DNA from 3 places in the Ensifer sp. YR511 genome. Region 3 is predicted to be linked to each of the others. Evidence: predicted binding sites of a transcription regulator. Region 3 holds the regulator's gene; each other region holds the start of a gene.
What was found. The regulator PhoB, encoded in region 3, activates phosphate uptake and scavenging genes when phosphate is short. The targets are predictions, from matches to a motif close to TGTCATNNANCTGTCAT.
Positions count from the first base shown of each region.

Region 1: BLU15_RS03725 (BtaA family protein) is a predicted target of PhoB. The motif match lies at 2,915-2,931, and genes of this name have one in related genera.
Region 2: BLU15_RS05830 (PhoX family protein) is a predicted target of PhoB. The motif match lies at 1,840-1,856, and genes of this name have one in related genera.

Region 1 covers NZ_FNGR01000001.1:740,109-746,108, forward strand. Annotated here, with positions in the region: gene BLU15_RS03715 (serine hydrolase domain-containing protein) at 1-1,110, opposite strand, end outside; gene BLU15_RS03720 (EAL domain-containing protein) at 1,240-2,799, opposite strand; gene BLU15_RS03725 (BtaA family protein) at 2,979-4,229, shown strand; gene BLU15_RS03730 (class I SAM-dependent methyltransferase) at 4,266-4,901, shown strand; gene BLU15_RS03735 (glycoside hydrolase family 25 protein) at 5,141-5,932, shown strand.
Region 2 covers NZ_FNGR01000002.1:274,323-280,322, forward strand. Annotated here, with positions in the region: gene BLU15_RS05825 (DUF2339 domain-containing protein) at 1-1,736, opposite strand, end outside; gene BLU15_RS05830 (PhoX family protein) at 1,932-3,944, shown strand; gene BLU15_RS05835 (PaaI family thioesterase) at 4,125-4,634, opposite strand; gene recO (DNA repair protein RecO) at 4,651-5,397, opposite strand; gene BLU15_RS05845 (L,D-transpeptidase) at 5,612-6,000, shown strand, end outside.
Region 3 covers NZ_FNGR01000003.1:389,966-395,965, reverse strand. Annotated here, with positions in the region: gene pstA (phosphate ABC transporter permease PstA) at 1-619, shown strand, start outside; gene pstB (phosphate ABC transporter ATP-binding protein PstB) at 633-1,448, shown strand; gene phoU (phosphate signaling complex protein PhoU) at 1,499-2,212, shown strand; gene phoB (phosphate regulon transcriptional regulator PhoB) at 2,415-3,098, shown strand; gene BLU15_RS08995 (GcrA family cell cycle regulator) at 3,167-3,688, opposite strand; gene BLU15_RS08990 (aspartate aminotransferase family protein) at 4,110-5,309, shown strand; gene argF (ornithine carbamoyltransferase) at 5,414-6,000, shown strand, end outside.

The sequences.
Region 1 (6,000 bases), on a different contig from region 3:
GCGCATGAAGGCGACATAGTCCTTCGGTAGCATCGCCCTCCCCTTCCAGACACCATCCTGCAGCAGGAGCTGCGCGAACCGCGCCCAGTCCTGCGTCGTCGCATACATGTAGGAGGAACCGACGAAGGTGCCGCTCTCGTCCGTCTCCAGGACGGCGCTCGTCATGCCGAGCGGCGCAAACAAAGCGTCATAGGGAAAGGCAAGCGCTGCCGCCGGATCGTCGAAGGTGCGCATCCAGATCCGCGACAACAGCGTGCTGGTGCCGCTGGAATAGCTGAAGTTCGTGCCGGGCTTTGCACCCAACGTCCGCGTCGCGGCAAAACCCGCCATGTCCCTTTCCAGATAGAGCATGCGCGTCACGTCGGTGACGGCGCCATAATTCTCGTTGAAGGCAAGTCCGCTCTGCATCCCCATCAGGTCGGCAAGCGTGATGCCCGCCCGCTCGTCCCCGGCCCATTCCGGCAGCAGGTCGCCCTGCGACACGTCCATGCGCCCTTCTGCAATCCTGAGGCCAATCAGCGCCGCCGTCACCGACTTGGTCATCGACCAGCCGAGCAACGGCGTCGAACGGTCGAAACCCTGGCCATAGGTTTCCGCCACCAGTTGGCCGTCGTGGATCACGGCGATCGCCCGCATGCCCGGCCCGGCGAGGTCAGCGTCTTCGACGAGCTTCTGCAAGGTCGGCTCGATCACAGCCCCCTCGCCTTCGGGCCAGGCCACACCCGGCACGGGCGCTGAAGCGGCGGTTTTCGTTTCGATCGGTGCCAGAGCCGCGGCATCGCCGTCCGGCAGGCTGGCGCAGCCGGCACCCGGACGATAGGCCGCATAACCGGGGGCGGCAAAACCAAGGATGCGTGCCGTCACCACCTGTTTCTCTTTGTCGACATCGACGCGCACCAGCTTGAGCAACGGATGGCCGGGGGCCTGCACGTCGTCGGCGAGCACAGCCTGGGCATCGCGCCCGGCGATGAAGACGTTGGAACAGACGATTTTTGCCGCATAGCCGTCGCCGACCTTCAGCAGTTGCGGCGGCGCCAGCGCAAGCCAACCGAACAGACCGACGACGATCAGCGCCAGCACGGCACCCGAAATCTTCAACAAACGTCCCATGCGATCCTCCGGCCTGATGCGCAAAGAGAACCAGCATTTTGCTGCAAGGGAAAGCCCCGGCCGCCTCAACTTTTCATATTGGAAAAACGCACAAGCAGTCGAAAAAAGTGCAGCGCTTCGAGCTCTCGCTCACGCGCCCGCAGAGAGGCGCGCCTCTCCCGCTTCGCCGTCGCCGACGAGCACCGACACGTCGGCCATAACAGGCGAAACCCAGGGACCGCGGATCTCGGCAGCGCCACAGGCCCGCGCGCAATCCGCCTCGCTCTCCTTCTCGACACCGCTGACGGCGATCGAAAGCCGCAGCACCTGTCCGGTCTTGATCAGGCAGGCGAGCAACGCCACGCTGCGTTCGCTGCCATGTGCGGCCCGCACGGCGGCGAGATCGACGGTCACCTGGTCGGGCTGCACGTCGGAGATCTGGTTCAGGGGCAGCGACGAGGCGGAGCCGCCGCCAAGCGCGACGCGAACGCCGAGCGCGCGCAGCCCCCGCAAGTTTTCGGTGACGATGACGAGATCGTCCGTCGAGACGCCCTCGGCGACCTCGATCGTCAGGCGTTCCGGCGAAAGGCCAGCATCCGAAAGGCACCGCTCCACCTGCGTGACGAAATCGCGGTCGCGCAGTTGCGAGACGAAGGGCGCAATCGTCAGCCCTTTCGGGAAAGACCAGCCGGCCGCCTGCCTGCAGGCGGACTGAAGCGCCCAGGCGGCAAGCGCCAGCGTAGTCGCGCTCTGCTCCGGCGGCTCGAACGTTTCCGCGCCGATGACGCCGAGATGCGGATGCCGCCAGCGCAGCAGCGCCTGGAACCCACCGATGGAGCCGTTTTCGATGCCGAGGATCGGCAGGAATGCGAGGAAGAACTCCTCTGCCTCGAAACCGCGCGTAAGATCGCGCTCGGCTTCCGCCCGCTGCCGCACGGCATGGCTCAGGGTTTCCGAGTGGAAGGCATGACTGTTGCCGCTGATCGCCTTGGCTTCGTAAAGCGCCAGGTCCGCCCTTTTCAACACGTCGGATGTCGATTTGTCCGACCGCTCGATGAAGGCGATGCCGATGCTGCAGCCTGAAGCGATGCGCGTTTCCCCGAGATCGAACGGCGCTTCGAACAGCTTTTCCACCCGCGTTGCGAGCATTTCCGCATCGGCCTGAGACGGCGCGCACGCGGCCGCAAGCACGAACTCGTCACCGCCGAGGCGGTAGACCGTCGCCTCGCCGGCAAAGGCACGCCTGAGCCGGGCGCCGAACAGAGCCAGCAACCGGTCGCCGGCGTCATGTCCCAGCGTGTCGTTGATCACCTTGAAGCGATCGAGATCGAGAAGAAGCAAGGCGTTGCGCGCAAACGCGGCACCTTCTGCGCTGAGTGCCTGGCTGATATCGGCCTCGAGCGCAGCGCGGTTTGCAAGCCCAGTCAGCTTGTCGCGATGGACTTCGTTGCGCAGGCGACGCTCGGCGCGCCGCGCGGCACGCAGCTCCAGCTCGAGCCGGCGCGAGTAGCGCCAGCGATAGAAGGAGCCGCCGAGGATGAAAGGCATGGCGCCGGCCGCCATAACGGCAGGGACGTCCCAATGCGGCGCCATCTGGTCGGGAAGACCGGTTCCGCTGGCAAGCCACGCCACAGAAACCAGAGCCCCCAATGCCGCGCCGGCAGCCGCAAATCGCTGCTCGGGCTTCGGCAGAAACGTACCTAACATCATGTCGACGCCCCCCCGTATGTAAGGCGGTGCTAGCACGTCAGGGTTTAATGAATTCTTATGGGTGAAAAATTGTAGATTTGCATTCCGGAGACCGCCCCGGCCCTGTGAGAAAGCCCGTCATCAAAGTGTAGCCGAGTCACTTTAGAAGCGCCTAAGTTTCAACTGGATGACCGTCTGAGATGAATGAAATCGCTTCCGACGTTGGCTTTGGCAGAAAAAATCCGAAGCTGAAAAACGCCCTGCTCCAGCACAAGACCCTCTCCCTCGCAGGCTTCTCGGAACGTCTGTTCGGCCTGCTCTTTTCGGGCCTCGTCTATCCGCAGATCTGGGAAGATCCGATCGTCGACATGGAGGCGATGCAACTGACCCCGGAAAGCCGGATCGTCACCATCGGCTCCGGCGGCTGCAACATGCTGACCTATCTGTCGGCCGGCCCACGGAAAATAGACGTCGTCGACCTCAACCCGCACCATATCGCGCTCAACCGCCTGAAGCTCGCAGCCTTCCGCCATCTGCCGAGCCACAAGGATGTCACGCGCTTCCTGGCGATCCAGGGCACGACGACCAACGTCCAGGCTTTCGATCTTTTCCTCGCGCCGAAGCTTGATACAGCGACGCGCAGCTACTGGACCGGCCGCGACATGACCGGTCGCCGGCGTATCGGCGTCTTTGGCCGCAATATCTACCGCACCGGTCTGCTCGGCCGCTTCATTGCAGCCAGCCACCTGCTTGCCCGCCTGCACGGGGTCAATCCGGAGGACTTCGTCCAGGCGCGCTCCATGCGTGAACAGCGACAGTTCTTCGACGAGCGCCTGGCACCGCTCTTCGATCGTCCCGTCATCCGCTGGATCACCGGGCGCAAGAGCTCGCTCTTCGGCCTCGGCATTCCGCCGCAGCAGTTCGACGAGCTCGCAAGCCTGAGTGCCGAAAAGTCGCTCGCCGCCGTTCTGCGCCATCGCCTGGAGAAGCTCACCTGTCACTTCCCGCTGCGCGAAAACTACTTCGCCTGGCAGGCCTTCGGCCGCCGCTACCCGCTGCCGCATGAAGGCGACCTGCCGCCCTATCTCGACGCCGGCGCCTATGAGGCGATCCGCAACAATGCCGAGCGCGTCGAGGTGCATCACGCAAGCTTCACCGAGCTTCTCGCCGGCAAATCCGCCGGCTCGGTCGACCGCTATATCCTGCTCGACGCGCAGGACTGGATGACCGACCAGCAGCTGAACGACCTCTGGACCGAGATCACCCGCACGGCGGATGAGGGCGCAGTGGTGATCTTCCGCACCGCGGCGGAAGACAGCATCCTGCCCGGCCGTGTCTCCCCGGCCCTGCTCGACCAGTGGCACTACGATGCCGAAACCTCGCTACGGCTCGGCGCCGAAGACCGCTCCGCCATCTATGGCGGCTTCCACATCTACCGCAGGAAGGGCTGAGACGTGCAACAGGCCGGGATCTCCCACGCGCGGCGCATGGACCATATGTACCGCTATCAGCGGCACTTCTACGATCTCACGCGGAAGTACTACCTCTTCGGCCGCGACACGCTGATCCGCGACATGAACCCGGCCTCCGGTGCCTCGGTGCTTGAGGTCGGCTGCGGCACCGGCCGCAATCTGGCGCTGATCGGCCGCTGTTTCCCGTCGGCCCGCCTGTTCGGGCTCGACATATCCCAGGAAATGCTGACCTCGGCCGGCGCGAAGCTCAACCGTGGCGGCAACAGGCGCGCCACGCTGCATGTCGCCGACGCAACGGACTTCGACCCGGCGATCTTCGGCGAAAGGGGTTTCGATCACATCGTCATCTCCTACTCGCTGTCGATGATCCCCGACTGGCAGAAGGCGATCGACGCGGCGATCGCAGCGCTTAATCCGGGCGGTTCGCTGCACATTGCCGATTTCGGCCAGCAGGAACGCCTGCCGACGAGCTTCCGCCGGGCGCTGCACGGCTGGCTCAATCGCTTCCACGTGACGCCGCGCGAGCGGCTGTTCGACGTGTTACGCGAAAAAGCCCGCGAAAATGGCGCCGATCTCGAGCGGCGCACGATCGGCCGCGGCTATGCCTGGCTCGCCGTCTATCACCGCCCTTCCGTGGCGATCGCCGCCTGAGCGGCAGGCGGTTTACACAAAGGTTTTGCATCCCGCCTGAGGGCAGCCATTCCGGCAAGCGCCGAAACCGCCTGGTTTTCGGCGCTTTTGCGCTTTTCTGCCGTCCGCAATTCCCGCTTGAGCTAACTCAATTTTTACGATGATATGGTGAAAATGGGGTTCACGCCTCACTGGGGAAATCACCGACAGGAAGCCATCGTGTGAGGCAGGATCATCGATCGTCTCTAGACAGGAAAATCATGCGCCGGCTTCTCCTGGCTCTCTTGCCGCTTGCCACCCTTCTTTCCGGCTGCTCGTCGACCGACTATGACCTGATGCAGACGGCATCGATCCCGCCGCGCTTCCACGATACGGACCCGCAGAACTTCGGCGACCGGACCCCACAGCACCACAATATCCACGGCATCGACGTTTCGAAATGGAATGGCGATATCGACTGGATGAAGGTGAAGAACTCGGGCGTCTCCTTCGCCTTCATCAAGGCGACGGAAGGCAAGGACCGGGTCGATACCCGCTTTCCCGAATACTGGCAGAAGGCACGGGCCGCCGGCATCCCTTATGCGCCCTATCACTTCTACTATTTCTGCTCGACCGCCGACGACCAGGCCGATTGGTTCATCGCCAACGTGCCGAAGAGCGCCGTCTACCTGCCGCCGGTTCTCGACGTCGAGTGGAACGGCGAATCGAAGACCTGCCGCCATCGCCCGACGCCGGACGAAGTGCGCGTCGAGATGAAGCGCTTCATGGACCGGCTCGAAGCCCATTACGGCAAGCGCCCGATCATCTACACCTCGGTCGACTTCCACCGCGACAATCTCGTCGACCAGTTCAAGGAACATCACTTCTGGGTGCGCTCGGTCGCCAAGCATCCGGGTGAGGTCTATGTCGAGCGCCGCTGGGCGTTCTGGCAATATACCAGCACCGGGGTCATCCCCGGCATCGACGGCGCCACCGATATCAATGTCTTCGCCGGCTCGGCGAAAAACTGGAAGAACTGGGTCGCCGCGGTCTCGCAGCCGAAGCAGAACTGACATTCCTGCCGGCAGGTGCGGCAGGAAGACCCATTTTCTTCTTTCGGTCATAATGCTCTGAGAGAGCA
Region 2 (6,000 bases), on a different contig from region 3:
ACCGCCTCGCTTTCGCGGCGGTAGAGCCAGTCCGCAAGCGCCAGCAGCGCCGCCGCGGCGACGAGTGAGAACAGGCCGTGCGGCAGGTCGAAGGCATAGTTGCCGGTCATCAGGAACGACATCGCGACGAGCGCGATCGGAACGACCGCGGCGATGCCCGCCCAGAGTGTCGAATATTGCGGATGGGCGACGAGCCGGCGCGACAGCACGAAACCGCCGAGTGCGACGAACAGCGCCGCAAGCAGCATTGCGGTGATCATCGCGGTGCGCCCGGGCAGGACGACTGCCGGAAGAGCGTCGGCCAGCGAGGGATCGAGATAGGCGAGCACGCCGCTCAGCGCCGTCAGGCTCCAGACGCCAGCAACAGCGCCGACCGCTGAAAGCACGGCGGGATAGACTGCCGTTGTCCGCCAGGCGCCCAACGCCGCCAGCGCCGCAACGACAACTGCAAACTCCGCCACCGGAAAGCGGACCGCATAGACTGCTGGGCTGATGAGGAGGAGCGCAAGCATGGTGACGACGATCGCGGCCGAAATGGAGATTGCCGCGTGTGGTGGAACGAACAGGCGTTCCCATGGCCCGACGACGGCCCGGGGTCGGGTTGTCGCTTCGGTCGGCTCCAGCATTTCGGACCCTTCAGTCGCATCACGCACTTCGCGCGCTTCTGCCACTGGCTCCCGTTCGATGGCGGCAGGCCAGATAAGTCCGATGCCGGCGATCATCACAAGTAGGATGAAAGCGACCGGCCGTGCTTCGAAGGGGGATGCCGCAGCGACATAGACAAGGCCCCAGAGCCCTATGCCAACATTGGCAAGCGTCGGCACTACGGTCCATCGGCGCAGCCGCGATGCAAGCAGGGTCGCGAGCCAAACGATCGCGAGGAAGCCGAAAAGAACCCAGGGGCGCGGTTCGTTGCTCGAAACCAGCGCCGGCGTGATCAGCGAGGCAAGCAGGCCGAGGCCAGCGAGCGCCTGCCCATGCAGCAGCGACAGACCAACAGTGGCGAGCGAAATCGCCGCCAGGAGAACGAAGGCCGTGCCCGTGCCGATATATTCGTAGATGCCATAGGCGGCATAGGCGACCCCGAAGAGGGTGACGGCACCGGCCGCCGTCAGGATGCCGGGGATCATGGCGTTCTGGAATTCGTTGGCGATCACGGGCACCGCGCGCCGACGGATGACCTCGCCCGCCGCCATCAGCAGGAGGCCGAACAAGGCAGCAAGCGTCAAGCGAACCGCCGGGCTCAACAGCCCGGCATCGATTGAATACTTGACCATGAAGACGCCGCCGAGCGCCAACGCGATGCCGCCAACCCAGACGGCCCAACGGGCGCCGAGGCGGCTTTCCAGGCTTTCGGTCTGACGGGGTACGGTTGCGACCGGCTGCGGTGCTTCCGTGCCGGCAGCGATCGTCTCCTCGCCCTCGGTTTTGGCCGCTGCTCCTTCCGCATCGCCGAAAATCCGGGCGCCCACGCGCGCACTGGCCGACAAGGCGGCAGCGGCATCGTCCAGCGTCTCTAGCTCCGGCGTCTCCGACATGGCCGGCAACTCATCCGCAGCCGCAAACGCCTCGGTCGCCGTTTCAGCCGGGGCGCCTCCCCCCGGAGCGGCCTTCAGCGCCACGACCTCCGCCTTGAGGGCGGCCAGTTCGGTACCAAGACGCTCGGTCGTCCTGCGGTTGCCGAGATAGGCGGACAGGGCCAGAATAAAGGCAGCTAAAGCAATAAGTTCGAACATACTTTCCCCTGGCAGTCGCAATCGCCGGCGCGCGCAACCATACAGACTTTTATGCAAGCGCCAAATCTATAGACGGCCGAGCGCTGTAATCTCTTCACGGAAATGTCGCAGAACTGTCATGGGGCAGCTGGTACAGGCGGATGAACACCGCTGCCTTGCGCGGTGGTTTCCATCGTTCAACCAGGAGACCCGATCATGGACAAGCATCTCGCCCAGACGGAAGAGACCGAATTCAAGACGCTGACGGAACGCAGGGAAGAGCTGGAAGATGTCGGCCACAACTGTTCCGCCAATCCGACGATGGGCGACATCATCCACCGCCGCTTCTCGCGCCGGTCGTTCATCGGCGGCTCGCTGGCAGTTGCCGCGATCTCGACCACCGTCAGCCCGCTCGCTCTCCTGACCGCCGAAGAGGCACGCGCCGAGGAGGGTTCGCGCTTCGACTTTACCGAGATCGAAGCCGGCGTCGACGAAAAGCACCATGTGGCCGAAGGTTACGATGCCGACGTCCTGCTTCGCTGGGGCGACAAGATCTTCGCCGACAGCCCGGAGTTCGACCCGAAGAACCAGACGGCCGCTGCCCAGGAAAAGCTGTTCGGCTACAACAACGACTATGTTGGCTTCATCCCGCTCGACGGCAGCGCCGACCACGGCCTGCTCGTCGTCAACCACGAATACACCAATGCCGAACTGATGTTCCCGGCCTTCGCCAGCGTCGTGAAGGAAAAGGTGACGAAGGACGGCAAGGAAGTCGAGGAAGAGAAGGTCGTTCTCGGCGAATACAGCAAGGAGCTGGTCGACATCGAGATGGCCGCACATGGCGGCACGATCATCGAGATCCGCAAGGTCGACGGCAAGTGGCAGCCGGTTCTCGACGGCAAGAACAACCGTCGCATCACCGTCAACACCGAGATGCAGATCACCGGCCCGGTCGCCGGTCACGACCGCCTGAAGACGCCGTCCGACCCGACCGGCAAAAAGGTGTTCGGCACGCTCAACAACTGTGCCGGCGGCGTCACCGCCTGGGGCACCTACATGATGGCCGAAGAAAACTTCAACGGCTATTTCGGCGGCGAGATTGCCGAGGACCATCCGGAATACAAGCAGCTGAAGCGGCTGGGCGCACCGGGCGGCCAGTATGAATGGGCGTCCTTCTACGACCGTTTCGACGTCTCCAAGGAGCCGAACGAAGCCAATCGCTTCGGCTGGATCGTCGAGGTCGACGCGCTTGATCCGACGTCGGTGCCGAAGAAGCGCACAGCCCTCGGCCGTTTCAAGCACGAAGGCTGCGAATCGATCATCAACAAGGACGGCCGCGTCGTGCTCTATTCCGGCGACGACGAGCGCTACGACTATGTCTACAAGTTCGTGACCAAGGGCACGTTCAACCCTGACGATCGTGCCGCCAACATGGACCTCTTCGACGAGGGCACGCTCTATGTCGCCAAGTTCGACGAAGACGGCTCCGTCACCTGGATGCCGCTGACGCACGGCGAAGGCCCGCTGACCGAAGCCAACGGCTTTGCCTCGCAGGCGGACGTGTTGATCAACACCCGTCTTGCCTCCGACGCGCTCGGTGCCACCAAGATGGACCGTCCGGAAGACGTTCAGCCGAACCCGCAGACGGGCAAAGTCTACGTGATGCTGACCAACAACACCAAGCGCAAGGCCGAAGAAGTCGACGCGGCCAACCCGCGCGCCAAGAACGCCTTCGGCCACATCGTCGAGATCACCGAGACCGACGGCGACTTCGCGTCGCTGAAGAGCCGCTGGGACGTTCTTTTGAAGTGCGGCGATCCGAGCGTTGCCGAGGTCGGCGCTTCGTTTTCGACCGCCACCACCAAGAACGGCTGGTTCGGCATGCCCGACAATTGCGCCATCGACACCGATGGCCGCCTCTGGGTATCGACTGACGGCAACAACGAGAAGGACACCGGCCGCACCGACGGTATCTGGGCGATCGACACGGACGGCGCCGCCCGCGGCACGTCGAAGCTCTTCTTCCGCGTGCCGGTCGGCGCCGAAATGTGCGGCCCCTGCTTCAACCCGACCTCGGACACATTCTTCCTCGCCGTCCAGCACCCGGGCGACGCCGGCCTTGCAACTTACGAGACGCCGGCCACCCGCTGGCCGGACTTCCAGGACGACATGCCGGTACGCCCGGCTGTCGTCGCCGTAACGAAGCAGGGCGGCGGCCGCATCGGCTGATCAGGACTGCGATTACAAAGAGGAACGCCGCGCCATTCTGCGCGGCGTTTCTTGCTTCCGACATTGCTTGAGCGACGCAATTCCGAGCAGAAAACCGCTTCGCACTTTTCCTGGAATTGCTCAGCTTGAAGTGACGCAATTCCGAGCGGAAGACCGCTTCGCACTTTTCCTGGAATTGCTTTAACGCCTGAGATTGTCGATCGGGAAGATGGCGCAGGTTTCGGTGCCGTGGGCGAGCAACTTGCCGTTACGGTCGCGCAGCCAGGCTTCGGAGGTCGCGATGGTGCGGCCACGATGCACGATGCGCCCCTCGCAGAAGACCTCGCCCATATCGGGCAGTAGCGGCCGCACGAGGTTCACCTTGAACTCGACCGTCGTATAGGCCTCCCCAGGTTTGACGGTGGTGAAGACAGCGCAGCCGAGGGCCGAATCCATGATCGTTGCCGTCCATCCGCCATGCACTGTGCCAAGCGGATTGAGGTGTTCCTCGGTCGGCAGCCCCTTGAAGACCACCCGACCCTCCTCGACTTCGCTCAACCCGAACTTCAGCGTCTTCGACATCGGCGGCGCCGGCAGCTCGCCGCTCAAAAGATCCTGCATTGCCTTGAGACCGCCATCGCGGGCGACGCGGTCGAGCGACAGCACGCCGACGCCGGATACGGACATGCCGGGATAAAGCTCTTGGTACATCGATAACTCCTGGGAATCAGGCGGCTGAGGATTGCGCTTTCAGCGCCTTCAGCGCCGCATGGACGAAACCGTCGCGGGCGGAAGAAACGTCGAGACCGCGCGGCTCATAGACATGGCGGTGGAGGAAGAAGGCGGTCAGGCGGAAGGCGGCGGCGAGGCTGTCGTGATCCGCAGCCCTTCGCGCTTCGGCCGAAAGGAAGTCCGGCAACGCCAACATGCGGTCGGCATAACGCTCTCCGGCCTCCCGGCAGACCGCCCTGCCCGATTTCGGCGAGACATAGACGAGTTCGGTACGAGCGCCGGTTGCAACGCATTCGGTGAGATCGAGCCCGAAGCCGAGGTCGTTGAGGACTGCGAGTTCGAAGCGCACGAACAATTCTCCGGCGTCGGCGGGATCGGCGAGATGGTCGACGATGACGGTCAGCGCCTCGTAGAGATGCGGATGCGGGTCGCGCTCGGGAAGCAGCCTAAGAAGAGCGCCGAGCGCCTGGATACCATAGACCGAGGTTGCCGTTTCCATCAGCCGGGCGGCCCGCAGCTCCACCGGTTCGATCCGGAATTCGCCCATGTGCTCGTCGAGCCGGGCGCGCCAGGTGACCTCCACCGAGTTGCCCGGCTGCAGCACCGGCTGCATCGTGCGCGAACGCCCCGAGCGCACCATGCCGAGATGCCGGCCGTGGGTAGCGCTCATGACCTCGACGATGGCCGAGCTTTCGCCGTGCCGCCGGATCCCGAGAATGATGGCCTGATCGCTCCATTGCATGGCTATGGCATACACCCGCGGTCGAAAGCGGATCAAGCTGTCTTGCGGAAGCAAAATGCCATTGCCGACTGTAGCCTTTCGGCCACACCTAATGGTTGCCTCATTTGCGACATGCTGTCGCCGCCCCGACGCCGTCTTTGACATTAGAACGGAAGGGCGGCAAAAGCCGTGTCTCCCGCCCGAAAATGACAATCAGCAGGATCAGAACTTTATTATGTGTGTGTCCCGGAACAGCGCCGGCCGCCTGGCGCAGCTCTTCGCCCTTCTTCTCGCCACCTCGACGCTCGCAAGCTGCGTCACCACGTCGGGGCCAGCCAAGCCGAAGGGACCGGATCCATACTATGTGGCAATGTACGGCCCGCTGCCGAACGAAAAATTCCCGCTGGATGCCATCGACATCAGCAAGGTCGACAAGCGCTATCTGCGCCAGCAGGTCGCCTATCAGACGCATGAGCCGCCGGGCACGATCGTGATCGATACCCAGAACCGCTTCCTCTACCTCGTGCAGGATGGCGGCATGGCGATGCGCTACGGCATCGGCGTCGGCAAGGCCGGCCTTGAGTTCGAAGGTGAAGCGCGGATCGCGCGCAAGGCCGAATGGCC
Region 3 (6,000 bases):
GTCGCTTCCGATCGGCGTCGCCGCCTCGATCTACCTCGAGGAGTTTGCGCCGAAGAACCGGCTGACCGACCTGATCGAGGTCAACATCAACAACCTCGCGGCCGTTCCGTCGATCGTCTACGGCCTCCTGGGTCTCGCCGTCTTCATCAACTTCGCCGGCATGCCGCGCTCGGCAGCCGTCGTCGGCGGCTTCGTGCTGACGTTGATGACCCTGCCGACGATCATCATCGCCACCCGTGCGGCGTTGAAGGCGGTCCCGCCGTCGATCCGCTCGGCGGCCCTCGGTCTCGGTGCGTCGAAGATGCAGACCATCTTCCACCACGTGCTGCCGCTGGCGATGCCGGGCATCCTGACCGGCACCATCATCGGTCTTGCCCACGCGCTTGGTGAAACCGCGCCGCTGCTCCTGATCGGCATGGTCGCCTTCGTCGTCGATTTTCCCGGTTCGCCGATGGAACCGTCGACGGCACTGCCGGTGCAGATCTACATGTGGGCCAATGAGGCGGAGCGCGCCTTCGTCGAGCGCACCTCCGGCGCAATCATCATTCTTCTCATCTTCCTGGTCGTCATGAACCTTGGAGCCATTCTGTTGCGACGTCGCTTTGAGCGCCGCTGGTAGTGAGGTAATTACTATGAACATCATGTCAGAAGCAGCAGTCGAGAAGGCTCTGGATCAGAAAATGAACACCGTGCCCTACAAGATGATCGGCAAGGATGTGTCGGTCTATTACGGCGAGAAGCGTGCGCTTTTCGACGTCAACCTCAACATCCGCGAGAACACGGTCACGGCGCTGATCGGTCCTTCGGGTTGCGGCAAGTCGACCTTCCTGCGCACGCTGAACCGCATGAACGACACGATCGAGAACTGCCGCGTCACCGGCAAGATCACGCTCGACGAGGACGACATCTACGACCCGACGATCGACGTCGTCGAACTGCGCGCCCGCGTCGGCATGGTCTTCCAGAAGCCGAACCCGTTCCCGAAGTCGATCTACGACAACGTCGCCTACGGCCCGCGGATTCACGGACTTGCCCGCACCAAGGCCGACTTTGACGAGGTGGTCGAGACCAGCCTGCAGAAGGCCGGTCTGTGGAACGAGGTAAAGGATCGTCTGCAGGAGCCCGGCACCGGCCTTTCCGGTGGTCAGCAGCAGCGTCTCTGCATCGCGCGTGCCGTCGCCGTCAGCCCGGAAGTCATCCTCATGGACGAGCCGTGCTCGGCTCTCGATCCGATCGCGACCGCCAAGGTCGAAGAGCTCATCCACGAGCTGCGCACGAACTTCACGATCGTCATCGTGACCCACTCGATGCAGCAGGCCGCCCGCGTTTCGCAGCGCACCGCCATGTTCCACCTCGGCAATCTCGTCGAGGAGAACGACACCGACAAGATGTTCACCAATCCGGATGACCAGCGCACCCAGGATTACATCATGGGCCGCTTCGGCTGAGGCCGCATAAGGCTGCAACAGTAACTGCAAAGCGCCCGTAAGGATCGACGATCATGTCCATGCATATCATGTCCGCCTATGACGAAGAACTGAAGTACCTGACGCGCCGCATCTCGGAGATGGGCGGCCTCGCCGAACAGATGGTCGCCGAGTCCGTTCGCGCGCTGGTCAACTCCGACCTGGCTCTCGCACAGAAGGTGATCTCGGACGACACCGTCCTCGACGACGCCGAGCGCCAGATCGGTGAGAAGGCGATCGTCACGATCGCCAAGCGTCAGCCGGTCGCCGCCGACCTGCGTGAGATCATGGGGTCGATCCGCATCGCCTCCGATCTGGAACGCGTCGGCGACCTTGGCAAGAACACCGCCAAGCGCGTGATCGCGGTCGCCGGCTCCGGCATTCCGCGCAAGCTCGCCCGTGGCCTCGAGCATCTGGCAGAGCTCGCTCTCGTCCAGCTCAAGGAAGTGCTCGACGTCTACGCCTCGCGCTCGCCGGAAAAGGCCAACAGCATCCGCGAGCGTGACGAGGAGATCGACGCGATCTACACCTCGCTGTTCCGCGAGCTCTTGACCTACATGATGGAAGATCCGCGCAACATCACGCCCTGCACGCATCTTCTGTTCTGCGCCAAGAACATCGAGCGCATCGGCGACCACGCGACCAATATCGCTGAGACGATCTATTACATGGCGACGGGTGCTCAGCCGGAAGGTGAGCGTCCGAAGGATGACACTACGTCGACGCTGGGCTCGGTCAACGACTGAGCGCCAAGCGCGCCGTAAGCATGCATGCCCTTTGAAATCTGATCCGGTCGCGGCTTCGGTCGCGGCCCCGAATTCCTGTATCTGAAGCATGCGGTTTTCGCCCCGCCTTTGAAAACGGCGGATGTGCTCCAGATTTAGAGTGTCTGAGCGCCGGCCGGGCCGATGAGCCCAAAGGCCGCCCGCGGTAAGGAGACGTTACCTGATGTTGCCAAAAATCGCCGTAGTCGAAGACGAAGAGGCGCTGAGCGTTCTGCTGCGTTACAATCTGGAAGCCGAGGGCTTCGACGTCGATACGATCCTGCGGGGCGACGAGGCGGAGATCCGGCTTCAGGAGCGGCTGCCCGACCTGCTTATCCTCGACTGGATGCTGCCCGGTGTTTCCGGCATTGAACTTTGCCGTCGGCTGCGCCAGCGTCCGGAGACCGAACGTCTGCCGATCATCATGCTGACGGCGCGCGGCGAGGAAAGCGAGCGCGTCCGGGGTCTGGCGACGGGTGCCGACGACTACGTGGTCAAGCCCTTCTCGACGCCGGAGCTGATGGCGCGCGTCAAGGCGATGCTGCGCCGGGCAAAGCCCGAGGTGCTGTCGACGCTGCTTCGCTGCGGCGACATCGAACTCGACCGCGAGACCCACCGCGTTCATCGCCGCAGCCGCGAAGTGCGCCTCGGCCCCACCGAGTTCCGTCTTCTGGAGTTCCTCATGTCCTCGCCGGGCCGCGTCTTCTCTCGCTCGCAGCTTCTGGATGGCGTCTGGGGGCATGACATCTATGTCGACGAGCGCACCGTCGACGTGCATGTCGGTCGTCTGCGCAAGGCTCTGAACTTCTCGAACATGCCCGACGTCATCCGCACCGTTCGCGGCGCCGGCTATTCGCTCGAAAGCTGAGCGGTCTGAAAGTCGCCAAGAAAAAAAGGGGCCGATCGGCCCCTTTTTTATTGATGCCGTCCAGCTTCTCAGCGGGCCCTGCGGCGCTCCCCCGACGGCTGGTAGGCCAGCCGCGCATGGAAGGTGCAGTAAGGCGAGGCTTCCGGGGAATCGTTGCCGCAGAAGTGAAACTCTTCCTTCAGCGGGTCGCCGATCGGCCACTTGCAGGTGCGCTCGGTGAGCTGGGTCAGCTCGAGGCGGCGCGACATCGGCACGACAACGTCGGTGCGGGTGCTGAAATCCTGCTCGGCAACGAGATCGACTTCGATTTCTTCCTTGAGAACGACAGCGCCGGCCGCGCGTGCAACCGGGCGGGTCGAAACGCGCGAAGCGTAGTTCGGTGCGCGCGGTGCCGAAGTCGGGCGCTTCGGACGGGCTGCTGTCGTGGTGCTGCCGCCGGCCTTGGCGCGACCTGGCAGGCTCAGGCGGTGAACCTTGCCGATGACAGCGTTACGGCTGACGCCGCCGAGCTGCGCCGCGATCTGGCTTGCGCTCAGGCCCTCGGACCAAAGCTTCTTCAGTTTCTCCACCCGCTCGTCAGTCCAGTTCATTTCTGCACTCTCCGTTCTCAGCGTTGGGGATGGCAGAATCCCTCACCGCACCCCGGCTAAACCCCGGGGTTGCAAACGCGATAACTCTTTTGGTGACTAGGTCCGCCGCATGCGTCTAGTAATTGAATGTTAACGTACTGACCGCTGGACTCTGTGGCAAGAGTCCCGGGAATCAGGCCGAATCGATTTCGTAGTTTTCCCCAACTTGCTCGGCCAGCGTTGCATTTTTGCAAGCCCTCCCGGACGATTTTTCTGCTGCCAGGAATCGACCCTTCATGTTGCGCTGCAAGGCTTGGTTTTGTTGACATTGCAGCGCGAAATGGGAATAGTGCCTGCGCCGCCGAAAGGCGGCATTTTTGATTTTTATCGGCCCGCGTGAGGCGCGGGATCGATGTCGATCTGGAGTGAAGGAGAGCCTCGCATGACTGCAACCACGCCGCTTTACGATACCTACATGCGCGCGCCGTTGCGTTTCGAGCGAGGAGAGGGCGCCTGGCTGATCGCTGAAGACGGCACGCGTTATCTCGATTTCGGTGCCGGCGTTGCCGTGAACTCGCTCGGCCACGCGCACCCGCACCTGGTCGAGGCGCTGAAGGCGCAGGCCGACAAGGTCTGGCACCTGTCCAACCTTTATGAAATTGCGGGCCAGGAAAGCCTCGGCCGCCGGCTGACGGCAGTGACCTTTGCCGACAAGGTCTTCTTCACCAATTCGGGCGCGGAAGCGCTGGAATGCGCCATCAAGACGGCACGGCGTTACCACTTCTCCAAGGGCCACCCGGAGAAGTTCCACGTCATCACCTTCGAAGGCGCCTTCCACGGCCGCACGATCGCGACGATCGCCGCCGGTGGTCAGCAGAAATACATCGAAGGTTTCGGGCCGAAGGCGCCGGGCTTCTACCAGGTTCCGTTCGGCGACATCGCCGCGGTCAAGAATGCGATCACCGAGGAAACCGCAGCGATCCTGATCGAGCCGATCCAGGGCGAGGGCGGCATCCGTCCGGCGACCAAGGAATTCATGCAGGAACTGCGCGCGCTTTGCGACGAGTTCGGCCTGCTCTTGATCCTCGACGAGGTCCAGACCGGCGTCGGCCGTACCGGCAAGCTGTTTGCCCATGAATGGGCGGATATCCGTCCGGATATCATGGCGGTCGCCAAGGGTATCGGCGGTGGCTTCCCGTTCGGCGCCTGCCTCGCGACTGAGGAAGCCGCATCTGGTATGGTGGCGGGCACGCATGGCTCCACATATGGCGGCAACCCGCTGGCCATGGCCGTCGGCAACGCCGTGCTCGACGTCGTTCTGGCCGACGGATTCCTGACGCATGTGCGCGATGTCGCGCTGGTCTTCCGCCAGGGCCTTGCGTCGCTCAAGGACCGTTTCCCTGATGTCATCGAGGACATCCGCGGCGACGGTTTGATGCTGGGCATCAAGGTGAAGGGCCCTTCGGCCGATCTGCTGAAGGAAATCCGCGCCGAAAAGCTCCTGGCCGTGCCGGCGGGCGAAAATGTGCTGCGTCTGCTGCCGCCGCTGACCGTGACGGCGGAAGAGGCGCGCGAGGGGCTCGCACGTATCGAACGCGCCGCCGAGGCGGTTCGCAAGGCAAGCGGCAACGCCGCGGCCTGAAGGTAGCGACCCAGGGACGACTAAGGCGTTAGAATGACCTTCGTGCGGGCACGTGGATAGCGTGCCGCACCAGGGACCGATTTTTCAGACAGGAACCGAGTACGATGGCAGGCACCAGACATTTTCTCGATCTTTCGGCCATGACGGCCGCCGACCTCCGGACGATCATCGACGATGCGCGCGTCCGAAAGGCGGCGACCAAGGCCGGAACTGCCGAGAAGCCGCTCGCCGGCAAGATGCTGGCGATGATCTTCGAAAAGCCCTCCACCCGCACCCGCGTTTCCTTCGATGTCGGCATGCGCCAGCTCGGCGGCGAAACCCTGTTTCTGTCGGGCACCGAAATGCAGCTCGGCCGCGCCGAGACGATCGGCGACACGGCCAAGGTGCTCTCGCGTTACGTCGACGCCATCATGATCCGCACCACCGACCATCGCCGCCTTCTGGAACTGGCCGAGCATGCGACGGTCCCGGTCATCAACGGCCTGACCGACGATACGCACCCCTGCCAGATCATGGCCGATATCCTGACCTTCGAGGAGCATCGCGGTCCGGTAAAGGGCAAGACGATTGCCTGGACCGGCGACGGCAATAACGTGCTGCATTCGCTGATCGAAGGTTCTGCCCGCTTCGGATACCGCATGAACATGGCCGTGCCGCTCGGTTCCGAGCCGCAGGACAAGTTCCTGAACTG